DNA from 3 places in the Yoonia sp. 2307UL14-13 genome. Region 3 is predicted to be linked to each of the others. Evidence: riboswitches for the same ligand, from Rfam matches in the RefSeq annotation. Region 3 holds a riboswitch; each other region holds the start of a gene.
What was found. Region 3 has a riboswitch for thiamine pyrophosphate ahead of V8J85_RS04320 (TenA family protein). Riboswitches for the same ligand answer to the same signal wherever they lie in the genome.
Positions count from the first base shown of each region.

Region 1 (2,268 bases), 220 kb from region 3:
TTGTATCAGGTGCTTGATGTCCCGGCTGCCGCTTTCCACAGATCCGTTATCGCTTGCGCGGCCCGCTGTGGGTCGTTGGCACGTGAAATGGCAGAGATGACGGCGACCCCTGCGCAGCCGCATTTTGCGATTGTTGGAATGTCTGCCGCCGACAACCCGCCGATGGCCATACAGGGCAGCGGCGTGGCACTGGCGATATGCGTGAGCCCTTCGAAACCGATGGGCGGCGCGTGGTCGGATTTCGAGCCGGTGGCGCGGATGGGGCCGACACCAAGATAGTCGACGCCATGTGCGGGGATCTGTGAAAGTTGTGCGGCGTTTTCGATGGAAAGACCCAGAACCATGTCTGGGCCTATTCTGGATCGGATTTGTGTCGGATCGCCGTCGGACTGACCGATATGCAAACCGAAGGCGCCAATGTGACGCGCGACCTCAACCCGGTCGTTGATGACCAGTTCCGATCCGAGGGCGGAGAGCCGTTCCCTGAGCGTTCGAGCGAGCCTTGCGAAATCTGCATCGGGGAGGGTTTTGTGTCTCAGCTGAACCCAACGGGCACCACCCCGCGCTGCCTTCTCGGCCTGGTCGAGGATCGGCAATGGCGCTTGGGGATCAGTGATGAAACATAGTTGTGGGATCATGCGGGAAGGATGCGCGCGCCGGCGTCAAGCTCGGTACCGCTGATGTTGTGCAGCGCATCGAGGAAGGCGGGCTGAAAACTGCCCGGTCCGGTTGCTGTTTCGGCGGCCCTTTCCCCCGCCAATCCATAATAGGCGAGGGCCGTCAGGGTTCCTTTGAACGGATCGTTCGTCGCGGCGAAAGCTGCGACCAGTCCTGTCAGGGCGCAGCCCAACGCGGTGACCTTCGGCATCAAGGGATGCCCGTTGGCGATGCGCGCAGCCCGGTGGCCATCGGTGACATAGTCCACTGGGCCGGTCACGGCGACGACGGTGTCGCGCGCCCGGGCCAATGCGCATGCGCCGTCTTCGGCGGCGGCGACCTGGTCGGCGCTATCGGCGCCACGACCCTGTGCCACGGCACCGGAGAGGGCGAGGATTTCAGAGGCGTTGCCGCGGATAACGGTCGGCTGGTGCTCAAGTAGCGTTGCGGCCACGTTTTGTCGAAAGGCCGTGGCGCCGATGGCGACAGGGTCCAGCACCCACGGCTTTTGCCGTTCATCCGCAGCTTTCGCCGCCTGCACCATGCAGTCGGCCCATTCCGCATCCAGCGTGCCGATATTGATGCTGAGCCCGTTGGCGATCCGGGTAAAATCCGCTCCTTCTTCGCGGGCATGCACCATCGCAGGGGATGCCCCGGCGGCGAGCATGACATTGGCCATGATGTTCATGGCGACGTAGTTGCTGATGTTCTGGATCAGCGGTGATGCCTGTTGCATCGCTTTCAGATGATCGGATGGCGTAATCATGTTGCCCCCTTTTTTGCTGACGGGGGAGGTGCGTCACCTCGTGCGTTGAGGGGGCATCCGCAACTTCCTCCGCCGGTATGAGCCGGTTCAGGTTCGAAGGGTGCTTCTCAATCCACGTTATGTGGATGCCCCTGTCGCTGGATCAGATGTGTCACAGAACGGCGCGGGGTGTCAAACGCCCGCGCCGATGATTGTCAAAGTGATGTCTTCATCCCGTACATCCGCCCGCCATCGCTTTGCCAGCCCTGAAGCGCATCGGGATAGTAGCGCACATTGGACAGACCGACGATTTCGGAGGCGTAGAACCACGATAGCGCGCTAAGTTCGCCTGTCTGGCAAATGCTGATCAGCATGCCGGTGTCAAAGTCGATGCCGCGGTCCCGAAGATCGGCGCGGAAGGCGTCTTGGGACCGCTCCGACAGACGTTCGACCGAAAGGTAGTTCGAGAAGAAACTGGCGGGAATGTATTGCGCCATCGGCATGCTGGTCAGTGGTCTGCCCGTTTCCGCCGCGCGTCGTACTTGCCCGTCAAGACGTGCATCGAGGATCGCGCCGTTGCTTTGTCGGGTGGTGACCCCGAAGATTTCCATGGGCCCGGCCCACCAGTCGTATCGATAGGTCACGTCGACGATGCCTGGTTGTGGTCTGGTATGTTCAGGCGTCAGCGGCAGGGCCTCGGCATCCCATGCCTTGAACCCGCCGTTGAGGATGGCGATTTCTTCCGCGCCTGCGGATTTCAGGATCCAATAGACGATCGCCGCCCGTCCGGATTGGATCGTGTGGTCAGAATGATTGTGGATGACGATCGGCTGGTCGAGTTGCAGGCCATTGTCGCCGAGAAACGC
Region 1 covers NZ_JBBIFZ010000001.1:617,362-619,629, forward strand. Annotated here, with positions in the region: gene thiE (thiamine phosphate synthase) at 6-638, opposite strand; gene thiM (hydroxyethylthiazole kinase) at 635-1,423, opposite strand; TPP riboswitch at 1,471-1,566, opposite strand; gene V8J85_RS03225 (sulfurtransferase) at 1,618-2,268, opposite strand, start outside.
Region 1: it holds a riboswitch for thiamine pyrophosphate, as region 3 does, so the genes downstream of both, thiM (hydroxyethylthiazole kinase) here and V8J85_RS04320 (TenA family protein) in region 3, are expected to answer to the same signal.

Region 2 (2,268 bases), on a different contig from region 3:
CGGCTGCGTCCTCTGCTGACAGCAAAAGCGGTTTTTCAGGGTTGATCAGCGTCTCGAACCCATCGGGCAGCCCACTTGCGGGTGTCACCGCGGGATACATCCAGTTGGTTGTCGGAATGACACTTTGGAAGGCTTCGGACACCATGAATGCCATGAACTGATCGGCCAATTCCGGTTGATCTGTCCCGGCGAGTTTACCCGCGACCTCGACCTGCACGTAGTGCCCTTCGTCGAAGGCCCATGCGACCTTGCTGGGGTCCTCTTCCGCGATCAGGTGGTAGGCAGGCGATGTCGTGTAGGACAGAACCGCATCGACTTCTCCATCTACGAATAGGCCATAAGCCTCGGACCAACCGGGGGTAACGGTGACGATGTTGTCGGACAGACCGGTCCAGATCTCGGCGGCGTCATCGCCATAGGCCGTTTTAACCCACATCAAAAGGCCAAGGCCGGGTGTGGATGAACGGGGGTCCTGGATCGCGATCTTGATGTCGCTTTCGGCCAGCGCTTTCAATGAGGCGGGCGCTGGGTCATCCGCGTTGCCGACGAAGGCGAAATAACCCCAGTCGAACGGCAGGAAATCCGCATCTTCCCAGTCAATGGGTAGATCGAGTGCGGCATCCACGCCATGCGGTGCGAACAGGCCGGTTTTGCGGGCCACGGCAGTCAGGTTTGTGTCAAGGCCCAGCACGATGTCTGCATCGGTCCGGGGTCCTTCAAGCTGCAGTCGCGCGAGCAATGCCGCCCCGTCGCCCGCGCCCAGAAATTGCAGATCGCAGGCGCACGTCTCTTCGAAAGCGGCCTCGATCGCGGGGCCGGGGCCCCATTCGCTGACGAAGCTGTCATAGGTCAGGACTTGCAGCACCGGGGTTTCGGCCAAAGCGCCTGTGGCACCAAAAGCAAGTCCCGCGACAGCTGGCAGATAGGTGAACTTGGGCATCATATCCTCCAAATGCGACGGGCGGATTGGGGGATAGCTTACGCGCTAAACCTTCCCTCCGCCGGTCTTAACCGGTTCAGGTTCAACGGGTCCGCGAAATTGCATCTCAGCCTTTGGAAGGCCCCCCGAGGTGACACTTTAGTATCGTTGGATTTCAGGAATGAAAAGGGGGCGCTGTCGGCCCCCTTTCCAAGTCAGGTTGCCGCGTGCGGTATCTCGACCTCATGATCGTCGATGATCCCGGCATCGGGGTCTTCGAAGGTCGTCATGTCGATCTGACCTTCACCCTTCGCGACGATGGATGTCACGACAGCATCGCCGGTGATGTTGACCGCCGTCCGGATCATATCCATCAACCGGTCGACACCCAGAATGATGGCGATCCCTTCGATCGGCAGCCCGACCTGGCTGAGCACCATGGTCAGCATGACCAGCCCGACCCCCGGAACGCCCGCCGTCCCGATCGAGGCGAGTACAGCCATACCGATCACGGTCAGATAACCCATCAGTCCCAGATCAATGCCGTAGACATTGGCGAGAAACACGGTCGCGACGCCTTGCATGATGGCCGTCCCGTCCATGTTGATCGTCGCACCGAAAGGCACGCAGAACGAGGCGACCGATTTCTTCACCCCGACACGTTCCGTCACGCACCGATATGTCACGGGGATTGTGGCGTTCGAACTTGCCGTTGAAAAGGCAAAGACCTGGGCCGAGCGCATCTTGCGCATGAAGGTCAGAGGGTTCAGCCCCGACAACAGCTTCAGCATACCCGGCAAGGTGATAAACAGGTGGATGCCCAAAGCTGCGACCAGCGTGATCACGTAGGCCAGCACGGGGATGAACAGACCGATCCCTTGTTCGGCAAAGGTTTTCGCGATGAGGCAGAACACACCGTAAGGCGCGAAGGCCATGACGATGGATACGACCTTCATCATCAGGTCGTTCATAAAGGACACCGCCGCGTTGAATGGTTTCGCCTCGTCGCCCATCATCAAGACGGCGATCCCCAGAATGACGGTATAGAAAATCACCTGCAGCATCTCGCCATTGGCGAAGGCGGCGATCGGGTTGGTCGGCACGATGGCTGCAAAGACCTGCCAGACCGTCGGTGCCTCGCGTCCGGTGACACCGCTCGTGTCGATTCCGGTCATGTCGAACCCTTTGCCGGGGCCGACCAGAGTTGCGAGTGTGATCGCCACCGCGATGGCGATCGCCGTCGTCGTCAGATAAAGCGCGAACGATTTCGTCCCGACGCGCCCCAGAACGCGAATGTCGCCGATGCCGGTCACGCCACCCAGCAGCGAGAAAAAGACGAGCGGAACGAC
Region 2 covers NZ_JBBIFZ010000009.1:69,716-71,983, reverse strand. Annotated here, with positions in the region: gene thiB (thiamine ABC transporter substrate binding subunit) at 1-940, opposite strand, end outside; TPP riboswitch at 977-1,078, opposite strand; gene V8J85_RS17900 (dicarboxylate/amino acid:cation symporter) at 1,135-2,268, opposite strand, start outside.
Region 2: it holds a riboswitch for thiamine pyrophosphate, as region 3 does, so the genes downstream of both, thiB (thiamine ABC transporter substrate binding subunit) here and V8J85_RS04320 (TenA family protein) in region 3, are expected to answer to the same signal.

Region 3 (2,268 bases):
CATGGTGAAGGGCGTGCGAAGTTCGAAAAGACGATGGAGTACGGGCCTGTCGCGAACAAACTCGATTTTACCCCCGGTGAGGCCAGCGGCACATCGCAAAGCCCGTCACCGGTCACGCCCATGCCCGATCATGATCATGGCGGTGGTCATCAGGATGGTGGTCACGGTGGCGACCAAGTGGATAACGGCGCGCCGCATGACGCCCCGACGGTCATCGATGACACCGCTCAGACGGCCCAGAACCGCACGATCTATGTGGACGTTCTGGCCAACGACAAGGACGGGCACGGCAACAAACCGCAGCTTGTCGATGTATCCTATGACGGCAACACATCGCTGGTGTCGATCGTGGGCGACAAGATCAAGGTCAATCCGCTCAGCGCGCACCGCGACGACCGGACCGAGGAAATCATCTACACGGTCAAGGACGATCACGGGCAGACCTCCACCGGCACGCTGCGGGTCGATATCGGCAAGGGCGGCGGACAGCCCGCCCCCAAGCCACCATTGCCTGTCGATGATCCGGATCCGCTGGAATTCTACTTCGTCAATACCGCGACCGACAAGGTCATCGGCAAGATCGAAAATGGCGGCCAGGTCAGCGCCGCTGATCTGAATGGCCCGGTTTCGATCTTCGCGATGGATGTCGAGGGCGACGGCGTGGATGTCGGGGCTGTCCGGCTTTCCTATGAAGATCACACGCATCTTGAACGGGTCGAACCCTATGCGCTTTTCGGCAATTACGGCCATAACTACCTTGGCGGCACCGATTTCGAACGTGGATCACATACGGTCGACATCGATGTGCTTGGCGCGAACCGGCAGTTGATCGAAAGTTTCGACCTGATGTTCGAAGTCGTCTGACGTTACAACGACCCTGCCGATCATCGGCGGGGTCGTTCTCCTACCGCACCACGACCTTTGCAATCGCCGTGCCGATCATATAGCCCGACACGGCAAACAACATGCCAGCCAAACCACTCACCAATGCGCGATCATGATCGACGATCGATGATCCATCAATGAACTGATCGATCCCATATTGCGGAAAGATGCCGTTCGCTTTCAGCCATGAAAATACCGGGTTCCGCCACATTGTGAAATAAGCAAAAAATAGCGGCACAGCGACGATCGCCGTCACCGTGTTGACGACAGGCTTGCGTTCGCGTTTGCGGGCGGCGGTGTCGGATGGATTTTGGTACATAAGACGCATTGGCCATTATCCGCAGCGATGGGTCAACGGACAGCATGTGCAACGGACAGACCTGTTGTTTCCGGCACACATCGATTTCCGCTTTGACATCACGCGATCTTTCCGCTGAAACTCGCCGCGGCAACAGGGGCATCTGCGTCATGCGGATTGAGAAGCACCCTTCGAACCTGACCCGGCTCATACCGGCGGAGGAAGTTGCGGGTGGTGCGTCGCGTCAGATCACCGCCCCGCATTTCTCCGACCTGACAAGGAGGAATGACAATGACGACAGACAGCTTCACCCAAACCCTCTGGTCCGACACGGCGGACTTGCAAGAGGGTATTCGCATGATGCCTTTCAACGCCGAGCTGGCAGAAGGCACGCTCCCACCCGGGACATTCCGTGAATATATCATCCAGGATGCGCATTACCTCGAAGGGTTTGCCCGCGCGCTGGCGCTTGGCGCATCAAAGGCACCCGATGCGGACAGCATCGCGCAACTGGCGGGTGCGGCGAACGGTGCGATCGCGGTCGAACGGCAGCTGCATGCGGACTATATGGTGATGTACGGCGTCTCCCCCGCAGATTTTGCGGCCACACCCCCATCGCGCGCCTGCGATCACTATATCGGCTTTCTGATCCGGTCCGCCACGGTCGATCCGTTCCCGGTCGCCGTCGCAGCGCTATTGCCGTGTTTCTGGATATACCAGCGGGTCGGTGCATCGATCCATGCCAAAGCCGCGCAAGATCATCCTTACCGCGCCTGGATCGACACGTATGCAAGCGACGATTTCGCCACCGCAGTACAAGCCATGCTAGACCTCACCGACAGACTGGCGGCAGTCGCGGATGCACAGATGCGGGGCGCCATGCAGACGGCGTTCCGCCGATCATCCTGGCACGAATGGATGTTCTGGGACAGCGCCCATCGGCGGGCGGGATGGGACAAGGCGGTGACGCGCGCAGGGTAAAGCGACCGGTATTCAAACCGCTCCCGATGCTGGCGGCGGGGTCATGCCTTGATGCAAACAACTTCAATTTTCGCCATACAGGACTGCGACAAAAGCCCTAAAAT
Region 3 covers NZ_JBBIFZ010000001.1:833,485-835,752, reverse strand. Annotated here, with positions in the region: gene V8J85_RS04330 (Ig-like domain-containing protein) at 1-864, shown strand, start outside; gene V8J85_RS04325 (hypothetical protein) at 905-1,204, opposite strand; TPP riboswitch at 1,329-1,424, shown strand; gene V8J85_RS04320 (TenA family protein) at 1,475-2,164, shown strand.